3 regions of the Bradyrhizobium sp. Unk1 genome follow, and region 2 is predicted to be linked to each of the others. Evidence: riboswitches for the same ligand, from Rfam matches in the RefSeq annotation. Region 2 holds a riboswitch; each other region holds the start of a gene.

Region 1 (7,582 bases), on a different contig from region 2:
CGACGACGAGGCGGTTCGCCTCCTCGGTGCCGATGGTCATGCGCAGCGAATGCGGCAGGCGGTAGTTCTTTAGCGCGCGCAACACCAGCCCGCGCTTGGTCAGATACGCGTCGGCCTCGTCCGCGGTCTTGCCATTTTCCGGGAAGTGGATCAGCACGAAATTGGCGACGCCGGGCGTCACCTTCAGACCGAGCTTGCCGATCTCCTCGGACAGCCAGTTGCGCCAGGTCTCGGTGAACTGCTTCGACATCGCCTGGTGCGCTGTGTCCTCGATCGCAGCGACCGCGGCATACATCGCCGGCGTCGACACGTTGAAGGGACCGCGGATGCGGTTGACCGCGTCGATGATGTGCTCGGGACCGAACATCCAGCCGACGCGCAGCGCGGCGAGGCCGTGGATCTTGGAGAAGGTGTGCGTCACCACGGTGTTCTCGGTGGTGGCGACCAGCTCGATCCCCATCTCGTAGTCGTTGCGCGAGACGTAATCGGAATAGGCGGCATCGAGCACCAGCAGCACGTGCGACGGCAGGCCGGCGCGCAGCCGCTTGACCTCGTCGAACGGCACATAGGTGCCGGTCGGATTGTTCGGGTTGGCGAGCCAGACCAGCTTTGTCTTCGGCGTCACCGCGTTGAGGATGGCATCGACATTGCAGGTGAGGTTGGTCTCCTGCGCGACCACGTTCTTGGCGCCGACCGCCATGGTCGCGATCGGGTAGACCAGGAAGCCGTGCGTGGTCGAGATCGCCTCGTCGCCCTGGCTGAGATAGGTGTGGGCGAGCAGATTGAGGATCTCGTCCGAGCCCGCGCCGCAGATGATGCGGTTGGGGTCGAGCCCGAAAGAACGGCCGATCGCTTCGCGCAGCACGCGCGAGGTTCCTTCCGGATAGTCTTCCAGATGCGCCGCCACGTTCTTGAAGGCCTCGATCGCCTTGGGCGAGGGCCCGAACGGCGTCTCGTTGGCCGAGAGCTTGAACACCTTGCGGCCCGGCTCGGCCACCGGGCTCTTGCCGGGCGTGTAGGGCGCAATATCGAGAATGCCGGGATTCGGCACGGGGCGGGACATCTTCAACTCCGGAAGTAGCTTTAGGCGGTTCGCGATCTACGATTTCGACCCGGTCGAGGGCACCGTATAGCGCGTTGCGTGGCTGCCGACGAGGGCCGTGGAGCGCACCGAGGCCCCCGCTTCGATCAGGGCAGCCTTGATCTTGTCGATGCTGGTCGCGCTCGTGACCGAGACCAGCAGCGCCGCGCCGTCGAAGGCGGTATCGGGCACCGCCACGATCTCGGCGAGCGGCGACAGGGCGCGGGCGACCTCGGCGTTCCAGCCGGACACGCGCACGCTGAAGGTCTCGACCTCCGTCACCACGGCGCTGTCGGCGACGCGCGAGATCGCGAACACCGGCAGCGAGGCCGGATGGTCGGCGCGCTCGACGAAGGGCAGCCGCGCGATGATCTTCGGCGCGCCGTCCGCCTCCAGCTCCAGCCACCACGGCGTGCGGCTCGAGGTTGCCGAGACCAGCGCCAGGTCGCCCTTGGATTTTGCCACCGCCTCGACCGCCGCCTGCGCGCTGAAATGCGCGACGTAAGGCACCGTGAAGCCGAAATGAAAGCGCACGGAATCGCGCATCGCCGGCTCGCTCACCGAGATGTCGGCATGCACCGAGAACGGCGCCTGGACATAGGTGAAGGTCGAGATGATGACGCGCCAGATGCTCTCGACCGTGTCGAGCGGCAGGATGCCGCGATGGCGTTGCACGATGTCACGCATCATGGCGGCCTCGCGCGCCGGGCGGAACGCCGAGCCGACCTCCTGGGTCTGCTTCACCTGGATCAGGCGGTCGATGATGTCGCCGCGCTGCATCAGGAGACGATGCATGCCCTCGTCGATCGCGTCGATCTCCTTGCGCAATTCCTGGAGTGATGGTGGCGCGGGCGGACGTTGGGACATATCTGACTGGACTGTTGAGAGGCGTTCCAATGCGGATCGACCAGGCAAGCTGGTAGGTTCGGATCCGCTGCGATCGATATCCTGATTAGGCAGTCGGGGCGGCGAAAGCAAAGAGAAATGACGTCCTTTTGGGCTGATGTGACAGAGACGAATTTGGCTAATCCGGACCGCGACTTGACGAAAACCGCCCAAGACAGTAGGTTTTGCCTGTTCCGTGGTCATTTGAGCCGGCCGGCTTGCAGCCACGTTAAAAAACTCGCTAAACAGGCCGGGGACCCTTTCGATCCCGGCCGAACCTATCGTTCAGGCCGGGTTTTTCATGGCCTGATGTCACTGCGATCGAACGTCTGATCGCAAACGAGGTCGATGTCAGAGATGGGTGGCGTCAAGTCTGTGCCGAGCCCCGCGATCAGTGCCGACGACCGGTCGCATGAGGCGGATCATCCGAATTCGCAGCTCGCGCAGTTCGGCGCCGAGCAGCCGCTGCGGCTCGATTGCGGCATCGATCTCACCCCGTTCCAGATCGCCTACCAGACCTATGGCGAGCTCAACGCCGATCGCTCCAACGCGGTGCTGATCTGCCATGCGCTGACGGGCGATCAGCATGTCGCCAACGTGCATCCCGTCACCGGCAAGTCGGGCTGGTGGGAGACGCTGGTCGGTCCCGGCCGACCTCTTGATCCTCAGCACTACTTCATCATTTGCGCCAACGTGATCGGCGGCTGCATGGGCTCGACCGGGCCGGCCTCGATCAACCCCGCGACCGGCAAGGTGTGGGGCCTGGATTTCCCCGTCATCACCATTCCCGACATGGTGCGCGCGCAGGCGATGCTGATCGACCGGCTCGGCATCGACACGTTGTTCGCGGTGGTCGGCGGCTCGATGGGTGGCATGCAGGTGCTGCAATGGACCTCGGCCTATCCAAGGCGCGTGTACTCCGCGCTGGCGATTGCCTGCGCGACGCGGCACTCGGCGCAGAACATCGCCTTCCACGAGCTCGGCCGCCAGGCGGTGATGGCCGATCCCGACTGGCACAACGGCCGCTACACGGATCAGGGCATCCATCCGCATCGCGGACTTGCGGTGGCACGGATGGCCGCGCACATCACCTATCTCTCCGACGCCGCGCTGCATCGCAAGTTCGGCCGCCGCATGCAGGACCGCGAGCTGCCGACCTTCTCGTTCGACGCCGATTTCCAGGTCGAGAGCTATCTGCGCTACCAGGGCTCGTCCTTCGTTGAGCGGTTCGACGCCAACTCCTATCTCTATCTGACCCGTGCGATGGATTATTTCGACATCGCCGGCGACCACGGCGGCGTGCTGGCGAAAGCGTTCGCGGGCATCGAGACGCGCTTCTGCGTGGTCTCCTTCACCAGCGACTGGCTGTTCCCGACCTCGGAATCGCGCGCACTGGTGCACGCGCTGAACGCGTCGAGCGCGCGAGTGTCGTTCGCCGAGATCGAGACCGATCGCGGCCATGACGCCTTCCTGCTCGACGTGCCCGAATTCTTCGATATCGCCCGTGCCTTCCTGCAATCGGCAGGGAAGGCGCGCGGGCTCACCGCCAGGAATGACTGACAAGGACGGCTAGCGATGTCTGTGCAGGAAGTGCTGCCGCTGGGCGGCGTTGCGACGGAGCAGTCCGGCCCGTTTCGCGCCGATCATCTGCTGGTCGCCGAGATGGTCAAGCCCGGCTCGAAAGTGCTCGACGTCGGCTGCGGCGAGGGCGACCTGCTTCAGCTTCTGGAGACCCGCGGCATCGACGGGCGCGGCATCGAGCTGTCGCGCGAGGGCGTCAACCGCTGTGTCGCCAAGGGCCTCGCGGTGGTGCAGGGTGATGCCGACACCGATCTCGTCAATTATCCCGACGACGCCTTCGATTACGTCATCCTGTCGCAGACGCTTCAAGCGACGCGGCAGCCGCGGGTCGTGCTGGAGAATCTGTTGCGCATCGGCCGCCGCGCCATCGTGTCGTTCCCGAATTTCGGCTTCTGGAAGATGCGGCTTCAGCTCCTGGTCGGCGGCCACATGCCGCGCACCGAGAATCTGCCCGCGACCTGGTACGACACCGCCAACATCCATTTCTGCACCATCAAGGATTTCGTCGAGCTCTGCGACGCGATCCACGTCAAGATGGAGCGCGCCGAGGCGCTGGATCTCTACGGCCGTCCATTGCGGCTGCGATTGCCGTGGTGGGTGTGGAACATGTTCGGCGAGCAGGGCGTGTTTCTGCTGAGCCGGGGCGGAAGGAAATAGTTACTCGCCCGCGCTCCTCAAAATGAGGAGCTGAGGTCTATCCTTTGTCATTGCGAGCGTAGTGAAGCAATCCAGAGTCTTTCCGCGGAGGGATTCTGGATTGCTTCGCTGCGCTCGCAATGACGGAGTACTTGGCCGCGACTGTGCTTAATGCGCTGCGAGCGACCGCGGATCGCGCACCGGCCAGCGCCCGGCTTCCACCAAAGTCACGAACCGCTCCACGCTCTCGTTGAACAGCGCGGGTTCTTCGAGATTGAGCACGTGGCCTGATTTCGGAAACATCGACAGGCCCGCCGCGGGCAGGTGCTTCTTCAAGAACAGGCTTGCCCCGACGCAGGGATCGTCTTCGTCGCCGCAGATGATCAGCGCGGGCGTTGCCACACCTCGAATGGCATCCGGCATCGTGTAAATCGATGGCCTGCCGCCCTGGAAGCCGCGCATCGTGTTGGCCGAACCCTTGGCATCGTGGCGCGCCAGCGCGGCGTAGAAATCGGCATGGCCGCGCGGGTCCTTCACAAGGAACGGAATCCGGCTCGCCGCCTCGCGCGTGACCTTTGCGACCTCGGCGGAGCCTGATGTCTCGAACTGCTCGGCATTGGCGCGGCACTGCTTGCGCCAGTTGTCGAGATTCTCGATCTCCGATCCTGAGCCCACGCCGGCCAGCGTCATCGACAGCGCGCGCTGCGGCGCGTTCAATCCGATCTGGAGCGACGAATAGGCGCCCATCGACAGGCCGACGAGATGCGCGCGCTCGATCTTGAGATGATCGAGCACCGCGAGCGCGTCGGTGTAGAAGTGCTTGTAGGTGTAGACCTCGCCGTCAGGCACGTCCGACGGCGTGTAGCCGCGCGCGGAATAGGTGATGCAGCGATGGCCGCGCGAGAAGTAGCGCATCTGCGGCTCCCAATTGGTGTAGTCGGCCGCGAACTCGTGCAGAAAAATAATCGGCGTTCCCTGGCCCGCTTCTTCGAAATAGATGCGGACGTCATCGCTGGTCGTGGCGTGGGGCATTAACTATTTCCCTCTCTTCAAGCCGCCTTTGGAGAGTTGCAGTTAATGCTGTTGTCCGCAATGCGGCAGCCTCACGCCAGCACCTGCACAAAATCATCGCAGCTATTCGCGGGCGTGGCGTCTTTTTCTCGCCACATCCGGCGGCTTAACGGCCAGACGGATGTCGGCCATCGCACGGCCGATTGGGGAAGTGGGGGTGTCAAGAAGGATGAAGTATGTTCGAGTTGTTTGCGTCTCGCCTGTCGCGTTGTGTTGTCGCGCTGGCGATTTTCTCCGCGGCGGTTGCCGCGTTCGTTTCTCCGGCCTCAGCGCGGCCGCATCATCGTCATAGCGCAGAGCGGCACGCTTACGTGCACCACGCCAGACATCATCATGACCGTCATTATCGCCACCATGCCCGTAGCTCGCGCTTCGAGCGCGGCGCGGCGCAGTTGCAGGCGAGCGGCTTCGCCGACACCCAGGCCAGCTACAATCCCAACGCCAATGTCGGCGGCATGGCCAACAACGGAATGACCAATCCTGGAATGGCCAATAGCGGTGGCGGCTTCGGCGGCGGATCGGGCCTCGTGTCCGAGGCGCGCCGCTATGTCGGCGGCAATCCGACCGGGCGCGGCAGCCTGTGGTGCGCGCGCTTCATGAACATGGTGCTGCAGCACACCGGCCATCAGGGCACCGGCTCCGACATGGCGAGCTCGTTCGCGCGCTACGGCACGCGTGTCTCCGGTCCGCAGGTCGGCGCCATCGCTGTCATGTCGCGCGGTCGCCGGGGCGGCCATGTCGGCATCATCACCGGCGTGGACGCGCAGGGCAATCCGATCATGATCTCCGGCAACAACGGCAATCGTGTTCGCGAGGCGCCGGTCTCGCGCGGCCGGATCTATGCGTATGTGATGCCGAACTGAGGCTCGTCATTGCGAGCGAAGCGAAGCAATCCAGAATCCCACCGCGGAGACAGTCTGGATTGCTTCGTCGCTTTGCTCCTCGCAATGACGGAGGGTGTTGAGGCGGCGTGCCGTCACACCAGCTTCGGCGCTTCCACCGCGATCGCGTCACCGACGCCGATGTCGCCGTCGGCGATGACCTCGGCATAGATGCCGCAATCCATGTGCCCGAGATTGCGCGAGAGCGTCGGTGGTATCTCGAGATCGCGCTGCGCGGTCTCGGGATCGACGTTGACCGCCGGGCAGCGGACGATGCGCTTGACCACCTTGAGCCGGACCTGACCGATCGCCAACGTCTCGCCGACGAGGTCGAGCTCGGACCAGGCCGGCCAGCCCTTCACGTAGAGATTGGCGCGGAAGCGCAGCGGATTCACTGCGGCGCCGCCGAGCATGGTCTCGATCGCGCGGACGCTGTCGAGATTGATGATCGACACGACCTTGCGGGCGACGTCGGAAAAGCTGTGGTCGCGGCCGGACAGAACTTTTGGCGGGCCCTTCAGCTCCGGCTGAAAATTCTCCGTGAAATAATCCTCGATGGCGGCGCGCCCGGCAGTGCTCTCGAGGTCCCCGCTGGCGACGATCTGGCCGTCCTTGCGGATGGTCAGGCGGTTGGTCGCGTCCTCGAACCGGCTGTCGAGGGACGCCAGCCGCTCATTGCGCGCCAGCATCAGGAACTGGATCTTCGGCTTCCAGGCCGGCGCCTCCGGATCGAAGCCGCTCGGGCCATTCTCGATGGCGTAGCGGCGGTCGGCCGGCAGGGTCTGGCCGATCCGCAAGGGGACCCGGGGCAGGGATTCCGGCGTCAGGCCCTTGATCGGGTAACGGTAAAGGCCGGTGATTTCGGCGGTCTGGCTGGCTGTCATGTCGCTACTTAAGGGATTCGACCTGCCGGCGCCAAGCAGGCGGACCCGTGCACGAAATTGTGAACGCGCCTCTTCCGATCCGAGGCCAAGCTTCCCACATCTGGGTCAGGCCGGCGCCAGCGCCGGCTGCTAACGACCGTTGCCGGTTGACGACCATCAACGCAGGCACCGGAAACCCAATGAAGATGCCGTTTGGAGTGCCTTAGAGGGCTCCAGGGGCAGGCCGAGGGAAAGAAAAGACATGAACATCGACAAATATACCGAACGCTCCAGGGGCTTCGTCCAGTCCGCGCAATCGCTTGCGGTGCGCGAGGGGCATCAGCAGTTTTCGACCCTGCACGTCCTGAAAGTTCTGCTGGACGACAATGAGGGCCTCGCCGCCGGTCTGATCGACCGCGCCGGCGGCAATTCCCGCGCAATCCTGAAGGCGACCGAGGACGCCCTCAACAAGGTGCCGAAGGTCTCCGGCGGCGGCGCCGGCCAGATCTATCTGGCGCCCGAACTCGCCCGCACTTTTGATGCCGCCGAAAAGGCCGGCGAGAAGGCCGGCGACAGCTTTGTCA
Region 2 (7,582 bases):
GTTGTTCAACCCAGAGACTTCGCCCTACGCTGCCTTCTATATTCAGGCCGCGCTCGAAGTGGGAAGTAAGCTCTTCGTTTCGGTAAAAGCTGTTCCTGTGCGCGACCCTGATCAGATCGATCCCGCAATTTTGGGCACTGGTGCAAGCGGGAACGCGGGCCTCATCATTCTACCTGACGGGGGATTTGTCTCTTCAAACAGCGCAAAGATAATTAGTGCTGCCGCGAAACACAGGGTACCCACCATATTCGCCGTCAAGAATTATGTGATGCGCGGTGGGCTCATGTCTTATGGACCAGACTTGACCGCACAATTCCGGGATGGCGCGGGTTACGTGGATCGAATACTGCGAGGCACAAGGCCAAGCGAGCTCCCGGTTCAATTTGCGACGAAGTTCAACCTCGCCATCAATGCGAAGGCGGCCGACGAGCTCGGATTGCCTGTTCCGGAGACGCTCTCACTGGACGCTGAGCTCATCGATGATTGATCCAGTTGGGGCTGCAATCTTCAGCTAATGCCTATGTCGCCTTCGGGTCACACCCGGAAGAACTCGGGCTGAGCATATCAAGTCTGCTTCACCCCCAAGGAGCGGACATCTAGCGGACATGCTGGGTCGACCGCTTGGGGCCAACAGGCGACATCGCCGATCCGCCTTTTGCATTCAATGACCTCGTCGTTTCCATCAACACCTGACGGGCAGGTGAGCCTAACCATCCAGACTCGGTCAAGTGCATTGCACCCTTCGGTGCAAACTGTCTTCTGGCGAGAGATGGGCGTCAACGGTAACATTGCGCACACTGTTGGAGCCGGAAGAGACGAATGATCTCTGCTTGTTGGCTTGCCGTTTGGATCGCGTGCTTCGGCTAGTCATAGCGCCTGAATGAAGATCCCGGGTCTACCGGTCGCCAGCCAATTGCACCGTTTGACGTCCACCGTTTAGCGCTCTGAGTTTGTTTATGTATTCTTCAGGCTTCAACAAATGGAATGGAGCCTTCAAGCCCATAAAACTCGCTATGCGACCGATGAAATTGGTGCAGTTGGTAGTTCCCGCGTTCCACACCGGCGAGGTCGCCTGAAGACGCTTGATGTAAGCAAATACCTTTTTGGCGTCGGCCTCATTCAAGTAGACTCGATAGCTGGCTGTCAAATATTGCTCATCAAGGTCGCCGTAGCTCGCGCCCGTTTCAGAAGGCACAAACATGAGATGTCCCAATACGTACGGCAGCGTGTCACCTGCTGGATGCAAGCCGGCAACTTCGACCGCCCTTTGGCTCGTCTTGCCGTACCAGACAAATGCGTGTCCGTAGGATGCAGCAGTGCGGGCACGAAAATCAACGTAGTAGGGTCCTTTAACTGAAGATACCCGGGCCGGCTTTGCATCCGACGTGGCTGGCGGGCTGCTTGGCGCAGCTGCGGCCGTTTTCGTAGCGGAGTTAATTGAAGCCTTGGGGGCAGTGTCCGGTCGCTGCTGAAGATCAGCGCGCGCCGTGAGTTGCTGTGCACCAGCGCCTCCCACGGAAGCCACAAAGATTGCCATTCCGACAATCAATCGCAGATCGCGGTATTCCCAGATCACTCTTGCCACGCACGCCCCCTCTTGGGCCCAACACAGCCCAAGCAACAACTAGTCCGCTTATCGGAGGTGAACGCCTCCGGCCCCCGACGGGCCGAAGGCGCTTGAATCCGCAGGCTTAACCCTTGGTGACTAACGGAGCCGGCGCCGGAGCCTTGCCGATCGGGTATTTGCCGACTGGAGTTTTGCCGACGGGATATTTACCAATCGGCGCGGTCTGGACGACGGGTTGCGGACGAGGCAGATCCGCGGCAGCTGCCGCTCCCACCAAAGCCAAAGACGCAGCACCCGCAATTACGAATTTCAGCATCAAGTCTCCCCTGAAGTTGCCCACTACCCTTACCGATTCTGAGCCTAGCCGGACGTTCTCCCCACGCAACAAATAGAGGCCCATGAGGGCAGTCGCGCGATCTCTTTTCTGGCAAATGTTGCAGAAGGGGCACGCTTCTAACGGATTGATGGGGAAATCCTGCCGATCCGCGCCATATACTCGCGATAGCTGTCGCCGAACGTCTGCAGCATCATTCGCTCTTCTCTTGCGACGCGGCCAAAGAACAAGATCCCGAAGCCGGCCGCGCCCGCGAAACCGGCAATCCAATTAGGCGGCAATGCCTGGGCGATAGCCCACAGCCAAAATGCCGAATACATCGGGTGCCGAACTCTCACTGCGCGCGCATGGCAAGTCCGTCGATCGGGGCGCGTTGAACTGGCAAGCGAATTGTGTGGCCATGCAGCGGTTTCAGGCCATTTGAGCATTGGGGAGGATGCTATGACCAAAGATGATTTCAGCCAGAGGTGTTTGGAGTCGCTGCCGCAGAGGCTTGCGGTCACCTCGCTAGCGCGCAGCAGGAACGACCCAAGCGCGTCGTTGACGACGTAAAGTGCATCCGCGCGACCAGCGGCAGTGAGGCCCCGCTCGCTCCGCGGGTGCGGCAACTCCTGCCAACTACTCAACGGAAATTTACTGGTGCGCGCGCTCGGTATCGGCGGTGGCGGTGGTCATGTATTTCGAATAGAAATGAGCAACCCGCTCGCGCCACATTCCGACGAACGCCTCCGACGTCAGCTTCTCCACCGATTTCCACGCCTTTTTGACGGCCGGAAGCGTATTGCGCCAGATCGCGCGCCTGCACCATTTTTCGCCCTTCTCCCTGCCTTCGCTGGTGGCGCACATTGATTTCCAGGCGATGCGATTGGGTTGGCTGAGGTGCTCCGCGGCGCCCTCCCAGCCCTGCTGATGGATCAGGTAGAGATCGTTCAAGTCCGGCTCCCTGTGCGTCACCCACTGAAACAGAATGCCTTCGATGATGACCTTGTAGGCCGCCGCAACGGCATTATCGCGAGGACTGAGAATGTCTCCGGAGCCGAATTTGCCGAACTCGTATTTGCTCAACTGGAACAGTCCGATATACGACCCGGTGCGTTGCTTGGGGTCAAAACCGGACTCGACCTTGGCCACCGCCTTCATGAAAGTGAAATCCAGACCGAAAGCGTCGGACGCGCGCTTGATCTCTTCCACCGGCGTTCCGACCGGGATGTCCTTGAACGAACGCAAGACGATCGCAGCCGGCTTCTCGGCAGGCGGCAGTTCGGACCAGACATAACAAATGAGATACCGGAAATCCTGCGGCCCCGAGTTGGAGGAACCGCCGGATGCACCGCACGTTGTCGGCGCCGGTTGGGCGACATCACGGTGGCCCAAGTCCACCGATTCCTGCACAGGCGATAAATCGGCCGACAGCATCTGCGACGGATCGGCCAACGCGACGATCGATTCCGGCTTATCCGATGCCGCCGTCGTGTCGGTGGCCGTCCCTGCCGCGGGTTCGGCCGTCGCCACTTCGGCGCTAGCGACCGTGGCGTTCGCGACAACGGTGTTAGCGACAACGGCGCTGGCCATCGCGATTGCCTGCGGTTTGTCAGCGAGCCTAGCGGTGGCGGCGAGAGATGCTGCGCGGTCCTCGATTGGCACTGCGCGGGCGTTCTCGGTGCCGGCCGAACCGAAGCCGGCCAGCCAGCCAACGATCCACCCCGCGAGAACGACCGTTCCGCAAAACGTTGGCGCCACTATCGCAAATCGCTGCGGGGTCATGATGCCATCGCCTCCATAGGCTCCATCGGAGCCGTGTAGAAAAGCCAAGCATGCGAAGAGGCTCATTCTTGGGATCAATGTGGGTCGCGCAAGGGCGCAAACGGCCGCTCGTCAATTTCTCCAAAACGTGTTGCCCGATTGCAACGCGTCGATCACAAGCAATTGCGCCCGTCTCAACGGCAACTCCCATCGCAAATTGTGAGTACGGTCCAATTTTCGACCCACTGCGACCAGATTTGAAGGAGAGGCTTGCCGCGTTGGTCGGGATGACGCTTCAGGCGTCGGCTTTGCGCATCGTTTCGAAACGATGGAATTGCGCCTATTCGACGGACGATGTTCGCTAAGGGATTACCAGCAATGCAGCGCGCGATAACAACGGCTGTATTCGCCATTTTTATGCTCCCTGCAGGGATCGCACACGCTCAATTTCTGTTTGGAGCCCAACACACGTTCTGGCCTGGCCAATACGCTCCGTACAAACACAAGCACCACCACCGGCAGACAAAATCTGAAACCGCGCCCGAGCCCCTTCCGAAGGGCCCGCTCCAGATCATCATCTCAATTGCAGACCAACGAGTCTCGCTTTTTGACAACGGTGCCCTGATTGCACGCTCTTCGGTGTCCACGGGAATGGAGGGGCATCCTACGCCCCTCGGCGTGTTCAGCGTTATCAGCAAACAACGATGGCACCGTTCAAATATTTATAGCGCCGCCCCCATGCCCTACATGCAACGCATCACCTGGTCGGGGATAGCGTTGCATGCCGGTGTCGTGCCCGGGCATCCGGCGTCACACGGCTGCATCCGCTTGAAAAATGATTTTGCCGTTCGACTCTGGCATCTCACGAAGCGCGGCACGCGCGTGATGATTGCGCACGGTGATGTCCAGCCGGTCGAGATAACCAATCCGCATCTTTTTCAACCGGAAGCCGCGGCCGTTTCGTCGGAATTCCAGACTGCCACCGTCGCAACCAAGAGCATCGGTACAGCCGCAGCAACGCAGGGATCACAGGCGTCAAACGCCGAGACTCCGGAAGCCGCCGGTCTCCAGGTGCCGGGCTCGGTTCCCGCTGCAAGCGCGCCCAAAAAGATCGTCCCAATCTCCATCTTCGTCAGTCGTAAGTTGAGCAAGCTGTTCGTGCGTCAGGGATTCACGCCGTTGTTCGATGTCCCGGTCAAGATCGAAAATCCGGAGGAGCCGCTGGGAACGCACGTGTTTACCGCAATGGAATTCCAGAACGAGGGAACGGCTATTCGATGGACCGTCGTGTCGATGCCGGATGAATTTCGTCGCATCGAGGGTGCGACGAGAGGGCGCGAGGCGCCCGTGAAGCAAACCGCCCTATCGGTACCGTCGCCCGATCAGGCCAACGCTGTCCTCAATCGCATCGAAATACCTCAGGATACGGTTGAGAGGATCTCTAAACTTCTGACGCCGGCCTCTTCATTGATTATTTCCGACAACGGATTTAGCCATGAGACCGGAAAAGACACGGATTTCATCGTGACAACGCATTGATGCGGCGACGCAACCACCAACAAGCGACGCCGCTCCGCAACCCGTTGGAATTGTTCGAGCGCAATTCTCGTGCAAAATTCTTGATGTCCGCACCTAAGCCAAAGCGGCGCAGGTCCGTTCTGGGTCATGAGCTGCTCTCCATAGCGTATGCGACCTGGTCAGCTCCCCCCTGAGAAGCGAACGTGGAGTCTCTATTCGAATGTGGGCTGCTTGAGCGGATTTTGCCCTACTCGGCTGGCTAAAAACCAATGCCACCTTAGCTGGGTCCAAAATCAGGGCTGAACGGCAAAGCAACCGCATCACTTGCCAAAGAGCTGCTTGTACTCGCAGGGTGGCAGTGGACGATTGAGCGTGATGACGATCTTGTCGATCGTATTCCAGTCCGGTCCTCTCTCTACGATTTCGTCGAGCTCCTCCAGCTCCTCGAAAACGATCGTTTGCTACGGCTTGCCATCCAAATAGGTGATCTCCGCCATCCAATGATCATGGACCGACCGTCTTCATTATCGCCTTTGCTCGGTGGGACATCGTATCCATGCTCCGTCGCTTGCATCGCTAGGAGTCTCGCTAAAGATCGAGGCGACATCGCGACTGCACCGATTAGCTCTGAGTAATTGGCACTTCTGAACGATGAGCAGCAGCGGCACTGCGGATGACGACCTGTAGATCATGAGGTCAACGAAGACGCGCGCGTCTCGACGGAGCGTGCTGCCGCCGCGCGTGCACCGATTGACATCCCGCCGCTATGGCGCATAGATTGTTGTTGCATCCTGAGAGGGCCCGACGGCCCCGCCAACCAGCCTTAGACCGGCAACGGTGGCACGACGATGTGGCCCGCATGGGCAACAGTAGGTCGCCAGCCCTCCAGATGCGTGTTGTCGTCTTGGAGGATTTTCTATGCTGCAATCTCGACGTGGATTTCTGATCGGGCTGGGAAGCGTGCTGACCACTGCGTTCGCCGCCGAAGCGCAGGCGTTTGTGCTTAAGACGGCAAAGCCGTTGTTGGTGGAACAATCCGAAGTGCAGCACACGCTATATTGGTATTTGCCCAAAGCCTCTAACACGCCGATGCTGTGTCTCGATGGTTCGCCATTCAGCGTGCTACCGCCGCCAACGTGGCGTGAGTTTATTCGTGCCTTTTGTACGAAAATGTATGCAAGGCCGGCTCGGCCCGAACATATCGATATGTGGCGACGCTATTACGAGGTCGAACCGGATCAGCTCGACATACCGGTGGATCCCGCGGTCTGGCAACGTGAACAGGATATCTACTTGAGCCCGCAGGCTCGAGCCTATGCGTTGCTCCAAAGCATTCATTTCGGCCCTGATCTTGATCGCTCATACCATGGGACCGGTAGCCATCCGCGTCCCCACGTACAGTTCAGGGCAGAACAGGTCGGCAACAATCACCTCACCAGATGGGTCACCGCAAGCGACCTTGTCGCACTGTCGCTGCTGCAAGCCCGCCTGATCGACCTCAACATTCCGATCAAGATCGCCGAGGGCGATTAGCGTGGCGCCAGGAGACACCGCCGACTAAGGCCCTTCCCACGGCGGCGATTAACGCTGCTGGCACTCAGGCTCCATGGCCGGCGGTGTCTATTCGAGGCATAGCGATCAAAGGAAACCGGGGCAAGACTGTCGAAACAGCGGCCGGAAGCTTCTGGTGAGTCAAATTGACTCACCCTGGGTGGCGACAGCAGTTCACAAATGGAAAATTTTGTCGCGGTGCATTGCGATCGTGCTGGCGTCATCGTTCGGGGGCTACCAGGGGGCGACCGGCACCTGTCGGGACAGCTCCTGTCGGCCCTCCCTTCCGCTGACCCAATCGATGCCCCGACCGCGTGTGCGACTCTTGCGACCTCCGCACGTTTGTAACATACTGACGCTCGTCTGCATGTTACGAGATGGATGATGTCGCAGCCCGTTGTCGCCTATTATCGAGTGTCGCGCGAGAAGCAGGGTCGGTCGGGGCTCGGTCTCGACGGCCAGCGGCGCCTCGTCTCGGCCTTCGCCTCCAATGAAGCGATGGAGATCGCTGGCGAGTTCACAGAGGTCGAGACCGGTAAGGGAGCGGATGCGCTGAATAGGCGTCCCCAGCTTGCCGCTGCCTTGCGGGCGGCAAAGAAGCTCAAATGTCCGGTCGTCGTAGCCAAATTGGACCGCCTATCTCGCGACGTGGCGTTCATCGCCGGCCTGATGGCCAAGCGAGTGCCGTTCATCGTCACTGAGCTGGGCAAGGATGTCGACCCATTCATGCTGCACATCTATGCCGCCGTGGCCCAAAAGGAGCGCAACGTCATCGCGGAACGCACCCGCATCGCCCTTGCGGAGGCCAAGCATCGCGGCAAGCGGCTCGGCAATCAAAGACAGGCCGACGTCAACAAAGCCGCTGCAGC
Region 3 (7,582 bases), on a different contig from region 2:
CATTGCCGACCAAGTGACGGGATCGACGATCGCGGGAACCGGCAAGCCTGCGGAGGCCAGACCTGCGGAGGCGAAGCCGCGCTCCGCCGCGCCGGCCATCACGCTGCCCGCCATCGGCGAGCGCGAGCTCCGGCTCGACCTGTTCCGCGGGCTCGCGCTGTGGCTGATCTTCGTCGACCATCTGCCGCCGAGCCTTTTGACCTGGTTCACGATCCGCAATTACGGCTTCAGCGACGCTACCGAGATCTTCATCTTCATCTCCGGCTATACTGCGGCGTTCGTCTACGGTCGTGCCATGCTCGAAAGCGGCTTCGTCGTCGCCACCGCGCGCATCCTGCGGCGCGTCTGGCAGATCTATGTCGCCCACGTCTTTCTGTTCACGATCTTCCTCGCCGAAATCTCCTACGTTGCGACCAGGTTCGAGAACCCGCTCTACACCGAAGAGATGGGCATCATGGATTTCCTCAAGCAGCCGGACGTCACGATTGTGCAGGCGCTGCTGCTGCGCTTTCGTCCGGTCAACATGGACGTGCTGCCGCTCTATATCGTGCTGATGCTGGCGCTGCCCTTGATCTTGTGGCTGATGAAATGGCGGCCCGACGTGACGCTCGGCCTCTCGGTCGTGCTCTACGCGGTGACCTGGGAATACGACCTCTATCTGTCGGCCTATCCGAACGGCTTCTGGGCGTTCAATCCCTTCGCCTGGCAATTGCTTTTCGTCTTCGGTGCATGGTGTGCGCTCGGAGGTGCGCGACGCATGTCGCGCATCCTGGCGTCCCGCGTCACGATGTGGATCTCGATCGCCTATCTGGTCGCGGCGTTCTACGTGACGCTGACCTGGTATGTGCCGCAGCTCTCCCACTTCATGCCGAAGCGGCTCGAGCAGTGGATGTATCCGATCGACAAGGCCGATCTCGACGTGCTGCGCTTCACGCATTTCCTGGCGTTCGCCGCACTCACCGTTCGCTTCCTGCCCCGGGAATGGCCGGGCCTGAAATCGCCCTGGCTGCGGCCGCTGATCCTCTGCGGCCAGCATTCCCTGGAGATCTTCTGTCTCGGCGTCTTCCTCGCCTTCGCCGGCCATTTCATCCTGGCCGAAGTCTCCGGCGGCGCAGCCATGCATGCGCTGATTAGTCTCTCCGGAATCCTGATCATGTGGGGCGTTGCCTGGGTGATTTCGTGGTACAAGCGCGTGGCTGACAAGAGCGGTGCGAAAACCAAAAACGCCGTCGGCAACGCCGATCTGGCGGGAGGGGGCTGATGAAGGCGAAGGTTCTCCTGAGCCTGGTCCTGCTGTGCGGTAACCTCGCCGCGCCCCTGGCGCGCGCGGGCGATGCTGCGTCGACTGCTCCGGCCGCACCCCCGGCCTGCGAATTGCCATCCTATCTGCTCACCACTGAAAGCCAGCTTCCCAGGGTCGCCGACGCCATCAAGGCCGGCAAACCGCTGGAAATCCTGGTCATAGGCAGCCGTTCGACCACGATTCCGGCCTCGGAGGACAGCTCCTATCCGGCGCGCATGCAGGCCATTTTGAAGGACAGGCTGCTGCCGTCGGAGGCCGTGCATGTCTCCGTAGAAATACAGAGCAAGAAGACGGCCGAGGAAGCGGCCACCACCTTCGTTAAGCTGATGGAAGCAAAAAGGCCTACTTTGGTCATCTGGCAGACCGGGACTGTCGATGCTATCCGAGCGATTGATCCCGATGATTTTCGCGGGGCGGTGACCGGAGGGGTTTCCGCGTTGCAAAAAGCAGGGGCTGACGTCGTCTTGATGAACTTGCAGTACAGCCCACGTACCGAAACCATGATCTCGGTGCCGCCCTATCTCGACAATATGCGGGTGGTGGCGCAGGAGCATGACATCCCGCTGTTCGACCGTTTCGCGATCATGCGGCAGTGGAATGATCAGGGTCAGTTCGACCTGTTCAGCCCGTCCCGCGGGCCAGAGCTGGCGAAACAGGTCCATGATTGCCTTGGCCGGGCGTTGGCACAGTTCGTGATCGACGCAGCCCATCTGGGGCCGGCTGAGCAGCAAAATTGAGGTCTAGCGTTAATGAGTTCTCTCCGCCCTTTTTGCCTGACGGCGTGGCTGGCTGCCCCCGCGGCGGCTCTGCTGTTGCTGACGCCGGTGTCGCTGGCACCGGTGCAGGCGCAGGCCATGCAGGCAACGCCCGCGCCGCAGCAGGCCGCTAGTCCGGCTCCCGCTTCGCCCTCCCAGACCACCGTCGCCGTGACGTCCCCCGAACAGCGCGGCGTGACCGCGCGCGCCATCGACAAGGTGAAGCAGGTCGCGAAATCCGCCGGCGACATTTTCAGCCGCGTGCCTTGCCTCGCACCGAAGGGCGGCGCGAAGACGATGGGCTCGCTGCCGCATGTCGCGGGCAAGCTCGCCGCCGGCAAACCCGTCGCGATCGTTGCGTTCGGCTCGTCGTCGACGGCAGGCTATGGCGCGAGCTCGCCCGATTTCAACTATCCGAACCGCCTCGCCGCGCAGCTCCGGCGGCAATATCCGAGCGCCGACATCACCGTCATCAATGCGGGCGTCGGCGGCGAGGACGCGCCCGAGATGATGAAGCGCCTCCAGAAGGAGGTGATCGACGTGCATCCGGATCTCGTGATCTGGCAGGTCGGCACCAATGCGGTGCTGCGCAATCTCGATCCCGGTGACACCGCCAAGATGGTCGAGGACGGCATCTCCCGCATCCAGGCCGCCGGCGGGGCCGACATCGTGCTGGTCGATCCGCAATACTCGCCGGCCGTGAACCAGCGCAAGGAGAGCGCCGGCAAGATGGTGCAGCTGCTCGGCAAGGTCGCCGAGCTTCGTCACGTCGGCATCTTCCCCCGCTTCGAGGTGATGCGCGACTGGCACGAGAAGCAATCGATCCCGGTCGAGAGTTTCGTGATCGCCGACGGCCTGCACATGAACGATTGGGGCTATGCCTGCTTCGCCCAGCTCCTCGGCGACGACATCATCCGCTCCGTCGGTCAGATCAAGCTCGGCGTGAATGTGCCGGCTGATGTGCGGACGTATCGGCCGATGTGAGCTTCGCTCACCCTCCCCTGGAGGGGGAGGGTCGCTTCGCATGCAGCGAAGCGGAATGCGGAGCGGGGCGGGGTGACGGTGCTTCCGCATCGAATACTGCCCGCTTGGAGAGATCACCCCACCCCGCTCGCGCTTCGCGCGATCGACCCTCCCCCTCCAGGGGAGGGTAAGAGCCTCACGCCTTCTCCAGCGCCGCGGTCAGATCCTCGATCAGATCATCCGCATGCTCGAGCCCCGCCGAGAAGCGGATGAAGCCCTCGCTGATGCCGAGCGCGGCGCGGTCTTCCGGCTTGAGGCGCTGATGCGTCGTGGTCGCCGGATGCGTGACGAGGCTCTTGGCATCGCCGAGATTGTTCGAGATTTTTGCAAGCTTGAGCTCGTTGAGCACGCGGAACGCGCCCTGCTTGCCGCCCTTGACCTCGAAGCCGACCAGCGTCGAGCCGCCGCGCATCTGCTTCTTCACGAGAGCTGCCTGCGGATGGTCGGCGCGGCCGGGATAGACCAGGCGCGAAATCTTCGGATGGCTCGCCAGCACGTCGGCGATGCGTCCCGCCGTCTCGGTCTGCGCACGCACGCGTACGCCGAGCGTCTCCAGGCCCTTGAGCAGGACCCACGCGTTGAACGGCGAGATCGACGGGCCGGTCTGGCGCATGAAATTGTGGATGTGCTCGGCGATGAACGCTTCCGACGACAGGATGATGCCGCCGAGACAACGGCCCTGGCCGTCGATGTGCTTGGTCGCGGAATAGACCACGACGTCGGCCCCGAGTGCGAGCGGGCTCTGCCAGATCGGTGTCGCAAACACGTTGTCGACGACGAGCCGCGCGCCGCCGCCGTGCGCGATCTCGGCAATGCCGGGAATGTCGAGCACGTCGAGCGTCGGATTGGTCGGGCTTTCCAGGAAGAACGTCTTGGTGTTCGGCCTGAGCGCACGCTGCCACTGGTCGAGATCGGCCCCGTCCACCAGCGTGGTCTCGATGCCGTAGCGCGGCAGCAAGTCCTGGATGACGTAGAGACACGAGCCGAACAGGGCGCGCGAGGCGACCACGTGATCGCCGGCCTTCAGCGGCGCCAGGATCGCGGTCGTCACCGCGGCCATGCCGGTTGCGGCCGAGCGCGCCGCCTCGGCGCCCTCGAGCTCGATCATGCGGCGCTCGAACATCGCGATGGTGGGGTTGGAGTAGCGCGAATAGATGAAGCCGGGGTCCTCGCCCTTGAACCGCGCCTCGCACTCCTCGGCGCTGTTGTAGACATAGCCCTGGGTCAGGAACAGCGCCTCCGACGTCTCGCCATATTGCGAGCGCAGGGTGCCGGAATGAACCAGACGGGTTTCAGGACGGTATTGCGTGGTGGACGCCGGGGACTTCGACATAGGACCTCCTCTGCGTGACCATCGAAAATGGTCACAAAAAAACCGGCCTGGATAACTTCCACGGGCCGGGATCACAGAGGTCCCCGGCCTGTTTAGCGACTTATTTAACGTGGCTGCAAGCCGGCCGGCTCAAATCACCACGGGATAAGTGATGCTCATATTCCGCAATGGCCTTTCCGTCAAGGCGTCCATCGGATAGCCGTAAAAGGCTAGTATTTCCCGCATGTCCGGATGCGTTTGACCCCCGACGAGGACCCCTGGTTGAGCTTCACGGTTGCCGCCGACGCCAATGGTATCCTGCCCGACCGCATGATCGCAGCGATGGCGGAGGCAGGCCTCATCCTGCCCGCTTATGACTTCGTCGAGAGCCAGATCCAGCCGGCGAGCCTCGACCTCCGCCTCGGTGACATCGCGTATCGCGTTCGCGCCAGCTTCCTGCCCGGTCCCGGCGCGACCGTCGCCGAGCGCATCGACGAGTTGAAGCTGCACGAGTTCAGCCTCACCGATGGCGCGGTGCTGGAGACCAATTGCGTCTACATCGTGCCGCTCTTGGAAAGCCTGGCGCTGCCGCCGGAGATCGTCGCCGCCGCGAACCCGAAAAGTTCGACCGGCCGGCTCGATGTCTTCACACGCGTCATCGCCGACGGCACCCGCCGCTTCGACATGATCGGCGCCGGCTATCACGGCCCGCTCTACGCCGAGATCAGCCCGAAGACGTTTCCGGTGCTGGTCAGCGAGGGCTCGCGCTTGAGCCAGGTGCGCTTCCGCACCGGAGATGCCATCCTCAACATCGACGAGCTCGAGGCGCTGCATGCGACCGAGCGTCTGGTCGATCTCGACGATGCTGATCTCACCGGCGGCGTCGCCGTCTCCGTCGACCTCTCCGGCGAGAAGGCCAACGGCTTCGTCGGCTACCGCGCCAAGCGCCACACCGGCGTCGTCGACGTCGACCGCCGCTCCGGCTATGCGGTGGAGGATTTCTGGGAGCCGATCTCGGCGCGTCCCGATGGCAGCCTGATCCTCGACCCCGGCGAGTTCTACATCCTCGCCTCCAAGGAAGCCGTGCAGGTGCCGCCCGATTACGCCGCGGAGATGGTGCCGTTCGATCCCCTGGTCGGCGAGTTCCGCGTGCACTATGCCGGCTTCTTCGATCCCGGCTTCGGCTATGCCGGCGCCGGCGGGCAGGGATCGCGCGCCGTGTTGGAAGTGCGCTCGCGCGAAGTGCCGTTCATTCTCGAGCACGGCCAGATCGTCGGCCGTCTCGTCTACGAGAAGATGCTGGCGCGCCCCGACGCGATGTACGGCCAGCGCATCGGCTCGAACTACCAGGCGCAGGGGCTGAAGCTGAGCAAGCATTTCCGGGTGTAGTAATAGCCCACCCTCCGCTGTCATTCCCCGCGAAGGCGGGGAATCCAGTACGCCACGGCCTCTCGACTCAATCACAAGCGCCTCTGGAATACTGGATCGCCCGGTCTTCGCAGGGTGATGACACCGAGCTTGTGGCGTGTTGCGTCACCCCATCCGCGATGACACACTCCCGCAAAACAACGATCGGGAGCGAACATGACCGCCGCATCAGACGCAGCACAAGAAGCGCAATGGAAGCGCTGGCGCGCGGTCGCCGACCTCTATCACGCCTACTTCACCGGCCTCATCCTCACCGTCGTCACGCGGCGCGGTACGGCGGATGCTGCCGAATTCGTCTTCCGCGTGTTTCGCCGCCAGCAGCAGGAGCGCTTCCTGCCGGGGCTCGAGAAGCTCGGTCTCAGTCATCTGCCGCCGGCGGTGGCCGCCGCGCAATATCACTATCTCTCCAACTGGATCGGCGGCGTGCATGTCGAGTACATGTATGAGAGCGACTGCAAAGCCTGGATCCGCTATCCGCCGCCGCGCTGGATCTGGAAGGGTACCGCGATCTGTGGCGTGCCGGGTGAGGTCTCGCGCGCGATGCTGCGCGGCTGGCACGCCAACAATGGCGTCGCGCTCGGCGATCTCAGGCTCGGCTTCGTCTGCACCAAGCAAAGCGTCGACGGTCAGGACGGGCTCGAAGGCTATTATCATCAGTACGACCACCCGCTCGAGGTGGACCAGCGCCTGGTGTTCGCGCGCCATCTGGAAGCGCCATTGTTCGACGCTAAGACCGCGCCTGCCTTGCCCGTCGCGAGCTGGCCGAAGCCGCGGCTGGAAAAAGCCTACCGCAACTACGCGATGGAATATGTGCGCACCGCCGCGCCCGTCATGGTGCAATTGTTCGGCCCGGAAGACGCCGGCTATCTCCTGCATCTCACGGGCAAGCTGATCGGGATGCAGTATTTCGACGAGGTTGCAGCGGCGCTCGCAATGAGCCGCGGCGGCGCCAGCGAGTTCGCAGCGTTCCTGAATGCGCTGTTTGCCGCGCAGGATGACTCTGCCGAGACGACGGCATCGGAAGGCACGTTTGAATTTCGTCAGCAGAGCTGGAAGCTGATGGATGACGTCGCCGACTATCATCGCGCCTGCACCAAGGTGCTGGAAGGGTTGTTCGAGGGGCTCGCTGCCGGATGCGGGCGGCACATCGGCGTGCACCTGCGCCCGACAGCGGGCGGTCGGCCGCCGCTGGTGTGGACCATTGAGTAATTCCACCACTTGAAATGCGCTGCCGCAGGGCACGCCTGCATCCGGCGCAGGAGGAATCGGCAAATGCCGTGCTAAGCCTGTCGCCGCGCCTTCCGCGCGAAGAAATTTATTGGCACACCTACGCATTGCCGCGCCGCGAATGGCCTGCGCCCGGGAGAGGACATGTCCGACATCGCCGAAATCCCGGTCGATGAACAAGAGCGTCCGTTGCCGCCGCCTCCGCGGCCGGTACGAAGCGCGCTGATGGACGGGCCGATTCTGCGCACGCTGCTCGGCCTCGCCTGGCCGAACGTGGTCGCGCTGTCGGCCGGCACCTGTGTGGTGATCGCGGAGACCTCCTATATCGGTCGGCTCGGCGTCGAGGCGCTAGCCGCAATGGCGCTGGTGTTTCCGACAGTGATCCTGACCATGACGATGTCCGGCGGGGCCATGGGCGGCGCCGTGGCGTCGGCCATTGCGCGGGCGCTCGGCGCAGGCGACCGCGAGCGCGCCGGCACGCTCGCCGCACATGCACTGCTGATCGGCATCACCTTCGGCCTCGTCTTCATGCTG

What was found. Region 2 has a riboswitch for S-adenosylmethionine ahead of AC5ZFO_RS40055 (hypothetical protein). Riboswitches for the same ligand answer to the same signal wherever they lie in the genome.
Region 1: it holds a riboswitch for S-adenosylmethionine, as region 2 does, so the genes downstream of both, metX (homoserine O-acetyltransferase MetX) here and AC5ZFO_RS40055 (hypothetical protein) in region 2, are expected to answer to the same signal.
Region 3: it holds a riboswitch for S-adenosylmethionine, as region 2 does, so the genes downstream of both, AC5ZFO_RS35580 (O-succinylhomoserine sulfhydrylase) here and AC5ZFO_RS40055 (hypothetical protein) in region 2, are expected to answer to the same signal.

The regions. Positions count from the first base shown of each region.
Region 1 covers NZ_JCAMOP010000068.1:20,021-27,602, forward strand. The annotation lists gene AC5ZFO_RS44215 (pyridoxal phosphate-dependent aminotransferase) at 1-1,063, opposite strand, end outside; gene AC5ZFO_RS44220 (chorismate mutase) at 1,100-1,948, opposite strand; SAM riboswitch at 2,153-2,232, shown strand; gene metX (homoserine O-acetyltransferase MetX) at 2,324-3,526, shown strand; gene metW (methionine biosynthesis protein MetW) at 3,542-4,204, shown strand; gene AC5ZFO_RS44235 (alpha/beta fold hydrolase) at 4,352-5,215, opposite strand; gene AC5ZFO_RS44240 (TIGR02594 family protein) at 5,431-6,117, shown strand; gene AC5ZFO_RS44245 (MOSC domain-containing protein) at 6,231-7,019, opposite strand; partial or broken gene AC5ZFO_RS44250 (Clp protease N-terminal domain-containing protein) at 7,261-7,582, shown strand, end outside.
Region 2 covers NZ_JCAMOP010000049.1:40,713-48,294, forward strand. The annotation lists gene AC5ZFO_RS40025 (ABC transporter substrate-binding protein) at 1-487, shown strand, start outside; gene AC5ZFO_RS40030 (hypothetical protein) at 896-1,585, opposite strand; gene AC5ZFO_RS40035 (hypothetical protein) at 1,692-1,883, opposite strand; partial or broken gene AC5ZFO_RS40040 (protein-S-isoprenylcysteine O-methyltransferase) at 2,021-2,233, opposite strand; gene AC5ZFO_RS40045 (lysozyme family protein) at 2,535-3,665, opposite strand; gene AC5ZFO_RS40050 (L,D-transpeptidase) at 4,023-5,183, shown strand; SAM-I-IV-variant riboswitch at 5,944-6,043, shown strand; gene AC5ZFO_RS40055 (hypothetical protein) at 6,081-6,695, shown strand; gene AC5ZFO_RS40060 (recombinase family protein) at 7,098-7,582, shown strand, end outside.
Region 3 covers NZ_JCAMOP010000037.1:49,132-56,713, forward strand. The annotation lists gene AC5ZFO_RS35565 (OpgC domain-containing protein) at 1-1,261, shown strand, start outside; gene AC5ZFO_RS35570 (SGNH/GDSL hydrolase family protein) at 1,261-2,040, shown strand; gene AC5ZFO_RS35575 (SGNH/GDSL hydrolase family protein) at 2,053-3,042, shown strand; gene AC5ZFO_RS35580 (O-succinylhomoserine sulfhydrylase) at 3,218-4,414, opposite strand; SAM riboswitch at 4,486-4,565, opposite strand; gene AC5ZFO_RS35585 (2'-deoxycytidine 5'-triphosphate deaminase) at 4,646-5,782, shown strand; gene AC5ZFO_RS35590 (hypothetical protein) at 5,978-7,030, shown strand; gene AC5ZFO_RS35595 (MATE family efflux transporter) at 7,193-7,582, shown strand, end outside.